Regions from separate parts of the Acidovorax sp. FG48 genome, predicted to be linked through region 1. Evidence: predicted binding sites of a transcription regulator. Region 1 holds the regulator's gene; each other region holds the start of a gene.
What was found. The regulator LexA, encoded in region 1, represses DNA repair genes until DNA is damaged. The targets are predictions, from matches to a motif close to ACTGTATNNNNATACAGT.
Positions count from the first base shown of each region.

Region 1 (3,373 bases):
GCAATACCGATGATGTGGACGACCTCCAGCGCGGGGTAAGCCCAGGCGTGTGTCTTGAGTGCGGTGAACACGGCTGCCGGCCCTTTTTAGATCAATGCATCCGCAGCAAATCCAGCATCAGGGCAACCCGCGCCTTCACCGGCGACAGGCCTTGCGAGGCGGGAAGCACATCACCCGGCTTGGGCAGCACCTGCCCCTCCGCGCAGCGGGTGGAGCGCACCACCCGCACTCCGGCGTTCTGCGCGCGCACCAAAGCAGCCTCCAGATCGTGGTGGATCGTGCCATTGCCGGTGCAGGCCACCACCAGGCCCTGCACGCCCTCTCGCACCAGCGCATCCACCGCCCTGCCCGATGCCCCCGCATGGTTCATGACGATTTCCACCCACGGCCAAGTCGCAGCGCTCACTATATTATTCATAGCACCATCGACATTATTTACCGGCACTACTGGGCTATTGCATGCCCAACGGACCACACACTCTTCCACCCACCCCAGAGGTCCAGCATCCCCCGAGCTGAAGGCATTGACGCGGTAGGGATGCACTTTTTGCACATGCCGTGCGCCATGCACTTCACCCGCCGCAACAGCCAGCACACCTGTGGCACCTGGCGCCAATACCGTTGCCACCGCGTCCAGCAGGTTCTGGGGGCCATCGGGGGTCAAGGCTGTGGCAGGCCGCATCGCGCAGGTCAGCACCACGGGTTTGGCGGCGTCCAGCACTTCGTGCAAGAACCACGCCGTTTCTTCCAGGGTGTCCGTACCATGGGTGATGACCAACCCCTTCACCTCCGGGTCATTCAGGTGGTGGGCGCACCGCAATGCCAGCGTGCGCCACACCTCGCCATCCATGTCCTTGCTGTCGATCTGCGCTACTTGCTCTGCAACCAAGGCGCCCCCTGCCAGAGCCTGCAGACCTGGCACAGCCGTCAGCATTTGCTCCACGCCCACCTGCGCGGCGGTGTAGCCAATGTTGTCCCCCGCTTGGGCCGAGGTGCCCGCAATCGTGCCACCGGTGCCCAAAACCACAATTTTTTGCCCACTCACTTGCATACTCCGAAAAACTGGTGAAAAATACAGTTACTGGATTAAAAAACAGTTGTTCATCACTGTAACCGCCCGCACCGGAAACCACCATGCTCGACAACCCCAAACTCACCGCCCGCCAGCAGCAGATTCTGGATCTCATCCAGACCGCTATCGCACGCACCGGCGCGCCTCCCACCCGCGCAGAAATCGCGGCCGAGCTGGGTTTCAAGTCAGCCAATGCGGCAGAAGAACACCTTCAGGCTCTTGCCCGTAAAGGGGTGATCGAGCTGGTCAGCGGCACCTCTCGGGGTATCCGCCTGCGCGGCGACACGGTGCGCTCCATCAACGCCGCGCGCGGCAGCCAGTTCAGCCTGCCCATCCCGGGCCTGTCGCAACTGGTCTTGCCTTTGGTAGGCCGGGTGGCTGCGGGGTCGCCCATTCTCGCGCAGGAACATGTAGACCAGACCTACAGCGTAGAAAACAGCCTCTTCCAGCACAAGCCCGATTACCTGCTCAAGGTGCGGGGCATGTCCATGCGTGACGCGGGCATCATGGATGGCGATTTGCTGGCCGTTCAGTCCACCCGCGAAGCCCGCAACGGCCAGATCATCGTCGCCCGCCTGGGTGACGACGTCACTGTCAAGCGCCTTCGCCGCACCGCCAACGCCATTGAGTTGTTGCCTGAGAACCCCGACTATCCCGTGATCGTGGTGCAGCCAGGTGAGCCCTTTGAGATAGAAGGCCTGGCAGTGGGCCTTATCCGCAACACCATGCTGATGTAGCACGCGCTCAGGGGCCGCACCGTGGGTGGCGGGCGTTTGGTGGACAGATTCTGATCGGTACACCAGCCCTGCGATGCGGATCCCGTTGAGTGCCAACAACTCCCAGGCAATGTGTGATGAATCGGCGGAGCAGTTGCCTGCACCGCAGGGGATGGTCTCGCGCTGCTTTTGGGTGTTCTGGTACTCAGCCACGTTGCAATCCTGCCTATGTTCAACCCCCGACTTTCGGAGTTTTCACATGGGAATTGCTTTGTTCACCCTTTCTGCCCTGCAGAGCCCTGTTCGCAGCCTCAAAAAGCTGTTTGCGAGTGCGGAGCTAGCGTCTGCAGACAAGACGACCCTACCGGCGCAAGCAGAGACAAGAGAGCTCACTGAATTTGGGAGTGCATCGCCGTTTATTTCCCAAAGACGGGCTGCAGACGTTGCAACACTTCATCGTGCTGAACAGCACCAAGGACAACGCGCTCCTCGCGGGAACTGGCCTTTTACGGCCAAACCACCTGCACGAGCGCCAGAAAGCCCTGCCCGTTTGCCCGACACGCAGCGCTCTTTTCTGCCAACGCACATGGCCGGCAGCAAACGGCAAGCTTTCCTATCAGCGGTGGGTACGGCTTCCTGCGGCCCACGAACAACCAAAGTGCTGCGCCGGGCTTCTGACGCCGCAGGTACCGGACGCCTGGTGATTGCAGGCCGCATGGCAGATGTCTGCGCAGAGCTGGACCGCTTGGCGGCATCCGAGGCTCTCAGGGCCTGATTTGCTGGACATTGGGGGGCTAAGGTGGCAAGCGCTCTTTGATATTCCTCACTGTGGCGGCCTTCCCTTCAGACTACGGAGCTACAGCCGATGAGGTGGTGCCAGGATTGCACCCACAGCCCCGAGGCTGGTGCTGAGCCTTACCAAATCTTGATCGACACCAAACACGGAGGCCCACCTGCGCCAATCGTGCGGTCGTGCGGTCGTGCGGTCGTGCGGTCGTGCGGAGTGATAAGGCCATTTCTGTTCTGGTATCTCCGCAGCACTCCGTCACCAAAAACTGGGGGCTTTGGCATGCCCACAGGGCTTGGGTGGTTCTTCTCCGCGCCCACCAAGGCACAATGTCGGGATGAACATTGTGATCCTCGACGATTACCAGGATGCAGTGCGCAAGCTGCATTGCGCATCGCGGCTCGACGCATACACCGCCAAGGTCTACACCAACACGGTCAAGGGGCTGGGGCAGCTTTCGGTGCGGCTCAAAGATGCAGACATCATCGTGCTGATCCGTGAACGGACCCAGATCACGCGCCAATTGGTCGAGAAGCTCCCTCGGCTCAAGCTCATTGCACAAACCGGCAAGATTGGCAGCCACATTGATGTGGCGGCATGTACCGAGCGCGGCATTGCCGTGGCAGAGGGGGTTGGGTCCCCGGTGGCACCGGCTGAGCTGACCTGGGCCCTGGTGATGGCCTCCATGCGCCGACTGCCCCAGTACATCTCCAATCTCAAGCATGGCGCCTGGCAGCAGTCAGGTCTCAAGACCGCCTCGATGCCCGCCAACTTCGGGATCGGCAATGTGCTGAGGGG
Region 1 covers NZ_JBMDJH010000002.1:74,745-78,117, reverse strand. Annotated here, with positions in the region: gene ACODSU_RS03315 (hypothetical protein) at 1-71, opposite strand, end outside; gene ACODSU_RS03310 (asparaginase) at 92-1,051, opposite strand; gene lexA (transcriptional repressor LexA) at 1,135-1,809, shown strand; gene ACODSU_RS03300 (D-2-hydroxyacid dehydrogenase family protein) at 2,913-3,373, shown strand, end outside.

Region 2 (3,373 bases), on a different contig from region 1:
GCTGTTCGAACGCAGCCGCAAGCGCCTGGCGCTCACCCCCGCCGGCGAGCGCTACGAAAAGGCGGTGCGTGGCGTGCTGGCGCAGCTGGAGGCCGCCACGCTGGAGCTGATCACCAGCGATGACGGTGGGGGGGCGCTGCACCTGTCCAGCCTGCCCACGTTTGCGGCCAAATGGCTCATCCCACGCCTGCCGCAGTTCCAGCAGCAGCACCCGCAAATCACGCTGCACTTTGTGCCCTATGTGCACAGCTACGACTTCACCCGCCCCGAGCTGGACTGCGCCATCCTGTTCGGCGACGGCCACTGGCCCGGTGCGCACGCCCACCACATCACGGGCAACGAGGTGGCGCTGATCGCCCCCCGCACCAAGGTGGCCGACTGGCCCATCCACACCCCGCGCGATGTGGCCCGCTACACGCTGCTGCGCCACGTGACCGTGCCCGAGGCGTGGTTGCGCTGGAGCGAGACGCACGGGGTGGAGGGCCTCATCGACCCGCTGGCCGGGCCGCAGTTCGACCAGTTTCAGACCATGATCCGCGCCGTGATGGCAGGCATGGGCCTGGCGCTGGTGCCGCGCTGCCTGGTGCAGGACGAAATCACGGCGGGCCTGGTGCGCGAGCCCCTGCCCGATGCCGACCTGCGCGGCGGCTACCGGAGCGATGTGGGTTACTGGTTCTGCTACCCCGAAGGCCGCACGCAGCTGCACGCGCTGCAGTGCTTCAAGGAATGGTTGCTGGCGTGCGCCGAGCCGATGGGGGCATAAAACCAGTTCTTAGACACCCGTATCTCCGCCCGCATAGGCTTCCAGCCCGATCGCCACCACGGTGGCCACGTCATGGCCCACCTCGGCGCGAAACTCTGCCTCGGCCTGCGCCACTGCATCCTGGAACGCTTGCAGCCACGCCAGGCCGGTGGGCGTGAAGCACACGCGGCGCGCCCGCGCATCCAGCGGGTCTGCCTGCCGTGTGACCAGCCCCCAGGCCTCGCACTGGTCCACCAGGTTGGCCATGGCCTGCTTGGTCATGCCCGCGCGCTGGGCCAGGTCGGTCAGCCGGTCGCCCTGCAAGGCCAGGTGCCGGGTGATGTGCACATGGGCGGCCGTCACCTGGTCGCGCGCCGCGAGGTTGGACAAGGCTAGAGGCACCTCCACGTTGCGCGCCATCAGCTGCAGCACCCGCGCGTCGAAGCGGCGCAATGCACTGCCCATCAGGCGGCCTAGGTGGGTTTGGCGCCAGCGGTCGTCCGCTCCCGGGGTGGGCGTGGCGGAGACGGTGGCAGGAGAAAAATCGGCCATGCGATATTGTCAGGCAAACTGACTAAAAATCGCTTTATCTGGATTTCATTGCTCGCATAAACTACTGTTCAAGCATCCAGCCTGTGATTAACCGCAGAGCGGTGCAAGCATCCAACCTGTTGTTTTTCAAGGAGTTTCTCATGGACGTCGCAGTCAAAGGCACCAACCCCGCATTGCCCGTGAACACCGAAAAGGCCAAGGCCCTGGCCGCCGCGCTCGCCCAGATCGAGAAGCAGTTTGGCAAGGGCACGATCATGCGCCTGGGTGAAGGCGAGGTGATCGAGGACATCCAGGTGGTCTCCACCGGCTCCCTGGGCCTGGACATTGCCCTGGGCGTGGGCGGCCTGCCGCGCGGCCGCGTGGTCGAGATCTACGGACCGGAGTCGTCGGGCAAGACCACGCTCACGCTGCAGGTGGTGGCCGAGATGCAAAAGCAGGGCGGCACCTGCGCGTTTGTCGATGCCGAGCACGCCCTGGATGTGCAATATGCCCAGAAGCTGGGCGTGCAGCTGTCCGACCTGCTGATCAGCCAGCCCGACACCGGTGAACAAGCCCTGGAAATCGTGGACAGCCTCGTGCGTTCCGGTGCTGTGGACCTGATCATCGTGGACTCGGTGGCTGCGCTCACCCCCAAGGCCGAAATCGAAGGTGAAATGGGCGACGCGCTGCCCGGCCTGCAGGCCCGCCTGATGAGCCAGGCGCTGCGCAAGCTCACCGCCACCATCAAGAAGACCAACTGCATGGTCATCTTCATCAACCAGATCCGCATGAAGATCGGCGTGATGTTCGGCTCGCCCGAAACGACGACCGGCGGCAATGCGCTGAAGTTCTATGCCTCCGTGCGCCTCGATATCCGTCGCACCGGCACCATCAAGAAGGGCGACGAAGCCATCGGCAACGAGACCAAGGTCAAGGTGGTCAAGAACAAGGTGAGCCCGCCCTTCAAGACAGCCGAGTTCGACATCCTGTTTGGTGAGGGCATCAGCCGCGAAGGCGAGATCATCGACATGGGCGTGAACGCCAAGGTCATCGAAAAGAGCGGCGCCTGGTACGCCTACAACGGCGAGAAGATCGGTCAGGGCCGCGACAACGCTCGCGAGTTTTTGCGTGAAAACCCCGACTTGGCCCGTGAAATTGAAAACAAGGTGCGCGAAGGGCTGGGCATTGCGCTGTTGCCTGGCGCACTGCAGGCCCCGGCAGCGGCTGCCGACGAGTGATTGACGGTTTTTGAAGCCAAATTGCCTGAAGGCGCACATTCCATATGCGCCTTCAGCTATTGAAAATATAGCGTTTGGTCAGCCATGGGATTCACTGCGCTCTCGCTCAAAGGCCGTGCACTGCGGCTGCTGAGCCAGCGCGAACATTCGCGGGCCGAGTTGCAGCGCAAGCTCAGCCCCCATGTGCAAGAGGGCGAAGACCTGGAGGCCGTGCTGGACGACCTGCAGGCCCGGGACTTCATCAGCGAGGCGCGGGTCGTGGAGTCGGTGCTGAACCGGCGCGCAGGGCGCCTGGGTGCATCGCGCATCCGACAGGAGCTGCAATCCAAAGGGCTGGGCGCCGAGGCCGTGCAGCAGGCAGTGGCCCAGTTGCAAGGCAGCGAACTGGAGCGTGCCCGCGAGGTGTGGCGCCGCAAGTTTGGCGAGCCCGCCACCGACCCGCAAACCCGCGCCAAACAGATGCGCTTCTTGCTGACGCGGGGGTTCTCGGGCGATGTGGTGCGGCGCGCCGTGCAGGGCGCCGACGATTCCGACGAGGGATGAGCGCACTGCTCACAAGCAGGGCTTTCGACCCACCTTCGCTAGGGCTGTGGTGTGCTTAGACGCCCAGCATCAGCTGCAGGTTCTGCACTGCGGCGCCACTGGCGCCCTTACCCAGGTTGTCCAGGCGCGCAATGACCACCGCCTGCCGGTATTGCTCGTTGGCAAACACGCGCAACTCCAGCTTGTTGGTGTCGGTCAGCGTGTCGGCCGCCAGCTTCAAATCGTCGGTGGGCGGCAGCACGCTCACCCATTGCTCGGGCGTGTTGGTGCGGCTGTAGTGGGCAGCCAGCGCGTCGTGCAGGTCGCTGGCCTTGGGGGC
Region 2 covers NZ_JBMDJH010000001.1:214,215-217,587, reverse strand. Annotated here, with positions in the region: gene ACODSU_RS01000 (LysR substrate-binding domain-containing protein) at 1-763, shown strand, start outside; gene ACODSU_RS00995 (MarR family winged helix-turn-helix transcriptional regulator) at 773-1,294, opposite strand; gene recA (recombinase RecA) at 1,435-2,511, shown strand; gene recX (recombination regulator RecX) at 2,596-3,054, shown strand; gene argC (N-acetyl-gamma-glutamyl-phosphate reductase) at 3,110-3,373, opposite strand, start outside.
Region 2: the regulator LexA is predicted to act here: its motif matches at 1,358-1,375, upstream of recA (recombinase RecA).

Region 3 (3,373 bases), on a different contig from region 1:
GGGCAAAGGTTTCATAGATCAGCACCCCGCCCGGCGCCACGCTGGCCACGATGGTGGGCAGCAAGGGGCGCCACAGGTAGTTGGTGACGACCACGCCACCAAACTGGCGGCCTGCAAAAGGCCAGGGGCCGTTTTCGATGTCGGCCTGCACTAGCTCGCCCAGCCCTTCGCAGGCGGCCAGCGCCCCGGCCGACCGGTCTACGCCAACCACCGTGTGCCCCTGTTCGCGCAGATGGCGCAGGTGGCGCCCGGCGCCGCAGGCAACGTCCAGCACGGCGCTGTGGGGGGCGATCAGGTGGCTCCAGCGCCGCACCCATTCCGAAGGGGCCTCTGTACCGTGCATACCATGCATGAGACTATAAAAATGATAGCTGCCAGCGCATGACTCACTATCGCTTGCGGCCAAAAACGCTTGAAAATGTTGTGGAGCAGGTCAAAAACACGCCCACATCTGGTCTGCCAGCATCACCATGAATTCGGGCACGGTGTAAAAGCCAAACACCACCAGGCACAGCAGCACGGCCACGGCGCCGCCCAGCCAGCGCAGGGCGCGCGGCGTGGTTTTGCGGGGCGGGGTGGTGTGGCTCATGCAGGGAGGGGGTCCAACAGGTCAGGCGGGTTGTGGGCTGCTGCGCGAGATCGGGCTTTCCTTGACCGGCAAGTTCACCAGCCCGGCAAAAATCCCCAGACCAATCGCGATGTACCAGACGATATCGTAGCTGCCGGTAGCGTCATACAGATAGCCCCCCAGCCAGACGCCCAGGAAGCTGCCGATCTGGTGGCTGAAGAACACAAAGCCGCCCAGCATCGACAAATGCTGCACCCCGAAGATCTGCGCGATGGTGGCATTGGTGGGGGGCACGGTGGACAGCCACAGCGCGCCCATCACCGCTGAGAACACGTACACCGACAGCGGCGACAGCGGCACCAGCAGGAAGATGCTGATCGCCACCGCGCGGGCAAAGTAGATGAAGGCAAGGATGTGGCGCTTGGGCATGCGCTGGCCCAGCGTGCCCGCGATGTAGGTGCCAAATACGTTGAACAGCCCGATCAGCGCCAGCGCATAGCTGGCCACCTGGGGCGACAGGCCGTGGTCCTTGAGGTAGCTGGGCATGTGCACGCCAATGAACACCACCTGAAAGCCGCACACAAAGTAGCCCGCCATCAGCAGATTGAAGCTGGGGTAGCGGAAGGCCTCGCCCAGCGCCTGCGCAATGGTCTGGTCGCGCTTGACCGGGGCCGTGCCCTTGAAGCCCGGCTCCCGCAGGCCAAAGGCCAGCGGCACGATCAGCAGCACCGCCATCGACAACGCCAGCAGCGCCTGCTGCCAGCCCAGGCCCGCGATGAGCCAGCCTTCCACCGGCACCATCAGAAACTGCCCGAACGAGCCCGCTGCCGCCGCCACGCCCATGGCCCAGGAGCGCTTTTCAGGCGCAATCTGCCGCCCCAGCACGCCGTAAATCACCGCATAGGTGGTGCCCGCCTGGGCCGCGCCAATCAGCACGCCAGCCGTCAGTGCAAATAACGTGGGCGTGGGTGACAGGGCCATGCCTGCCAGGCCCAAGGCATACAACACCGCTCCACCGAGCAGGACGCGGAAGGCCCCAAACCGGTCGGCCGCCATGCCCGCAAAGATCCCGATCAGGCCCCAGGACAGGTTCTGGATGGCGATGGCCAGGGCGAACGACTGGCGCGTCCAGCCCATCTCCTGGGTGATGGGAAGCAGCCACAGCCCGAACCCGTGGCGGGTGCCCATGGACAGGGTCACGATGGCCGCGCCGCAGGCCAGCACCTGGAACATGGATAGTTTGGGAGGATTCATATGCATGCGCAGGAATGTAGCCAGATTGTGTGAAACGCGCAGATACACCCGCGACCAATACAGTTGCCGCCAGGGTCGCGCGAAGACTGTCTTTTTATCCAGCTCCAGGGCGGTGGCCGCACTACAATCCGCCGCTATGTCTGCCAAACCGTCTTCTGCTTCCGCCAGCGAATATTCCGAAGGTTCGATCCGCGTGCTCAAGGGCCTGGAGCCCGTCAAGCAGCGCCCGGGCATGTACACCCGCACCGACAACCCCTTGCACATCATCCAGGAGGTGCTGGACAACGCCGCCGACGAGGCCTTGGCCGGCCACGGCAAGAAGATCCGCGTCACCCTGCACGCCGACGGCTCGGTCAGTGTGGAAGACGATGGCCGGGGCATCCCCTTCGGCATGCACCCGGAAGAAAACGCGCCGGTGATCGAGCTGGTCTTCACCCGCCTCCACGCAGGTGGCAAGTTCGACAAGGGCAAAGGCGGGGCTTACAGCTTCTCGGGCGGCCTGCATGGCGTGGGCGTGTCGGTCACCAACGCCCTGGCTACCCGGCTGGAGGCCACCAGCTATCGCGAGGGCAAGGTGGCGCGGCTGGTGTTTGCGGCTGGTGATGTGATCGAGCCCCTGGTGGCCCGGCCGCTGGAGGCGGGCGAGCGCAAGCAGGGCACCTCGGTGCGCGTGTGGCCCGACGCCAAGTATTTCGAATCCAGCGCCCTGCCCATGGGCGAGCTGACCCACCTGCTGCGCAGCAAGGCCGTGCTCATGCCCGGCGTAACGGTGCAGCTGGTCAACGAGAAAACCCGCGACACGCAAACGTGGCAGTACAAAGGCGGCCTGCGCGACTACCTGATGCAGACGCTGAACGGCGATCCGGTGATCCCGCTGTTCGAGGGCGAGGGTTTTGCCGACCGCAACAACGAAAGTTTTGCCGAAGGCGAGGGCGCCGCCTGGGCCGTGGCCTTCACCGAAGACGGTCAGCCCATGCGCGAGAGCTACGTCAACCTGATTCCCACCAGCGCGGGCGGCACGCACGAAAGCGGCCTGCGCGACGGCCTGTTCAACGCCGTCAAGAGCTTCATCGAACTGCACAGTCTGTTGCCCAAGGGCGTGAAGCTGCTGCCCGAGGACGTGTTTGCGCGCGCCAGCTACGTGCTGTCGGCCAAGGTGCTGGACCCGCAGTTCCAGGGCCAGATCAAGGAGCGCCTGAATTCGCGCGACGCGGTGCGCCTGGTCAGCGGTTTTGTGCGTCCGGCGCTGGAGCTGTGGCTCAACCAGCACGTCGAATACGGCAAGAAGCTCGCTGAGCTGGCCATCAAGGCCGCGCAGACGCGCCAGAAGGCGGGCCAGAAGGTTGAAAAGCGCAAGGGCTCGGGCGTGGCTGTGCTGCCCGGCAAGCTCACCGACTGCGAAAGCCGCGACACGGCGCACAACGAAGTGTTCCTGGTCGAGGGCGACTCGGCTGGTGGCAGCGCCAAGATGGGCCGCGACAAGGAAAGCCAGGCCATCCTGCCGCTGCGCGGCAAGGTGCTCAACACCTGGGAGGTGGAGCGCGACCGCCT
Region 3 covers NZ_JBMDJH010000005.1:235,002-238,374, forward strand. Annotated here, with positions in the region: gene ACODSU_RS09945 (class I SAM-dependent methyltransferase) at 1-343, opposite strand, end outside; gene ACODSU_RS09950 (hypothetical protein) at 434-589, opposite strand; gene ACODSU_RS09955 (MFS transporter) at 611-1,828, opposite strand; gene ACODSU_RS09960 (DNA topoisomerase IV subunit B) at 1,959-3,373, shown strand, end outside.
Region 3: the regulator LexA is predicted to act here: its motif matches at 1,908-1,925, upstream of ACODSU_RS09960 (DNA topoisomerase IV subunit B).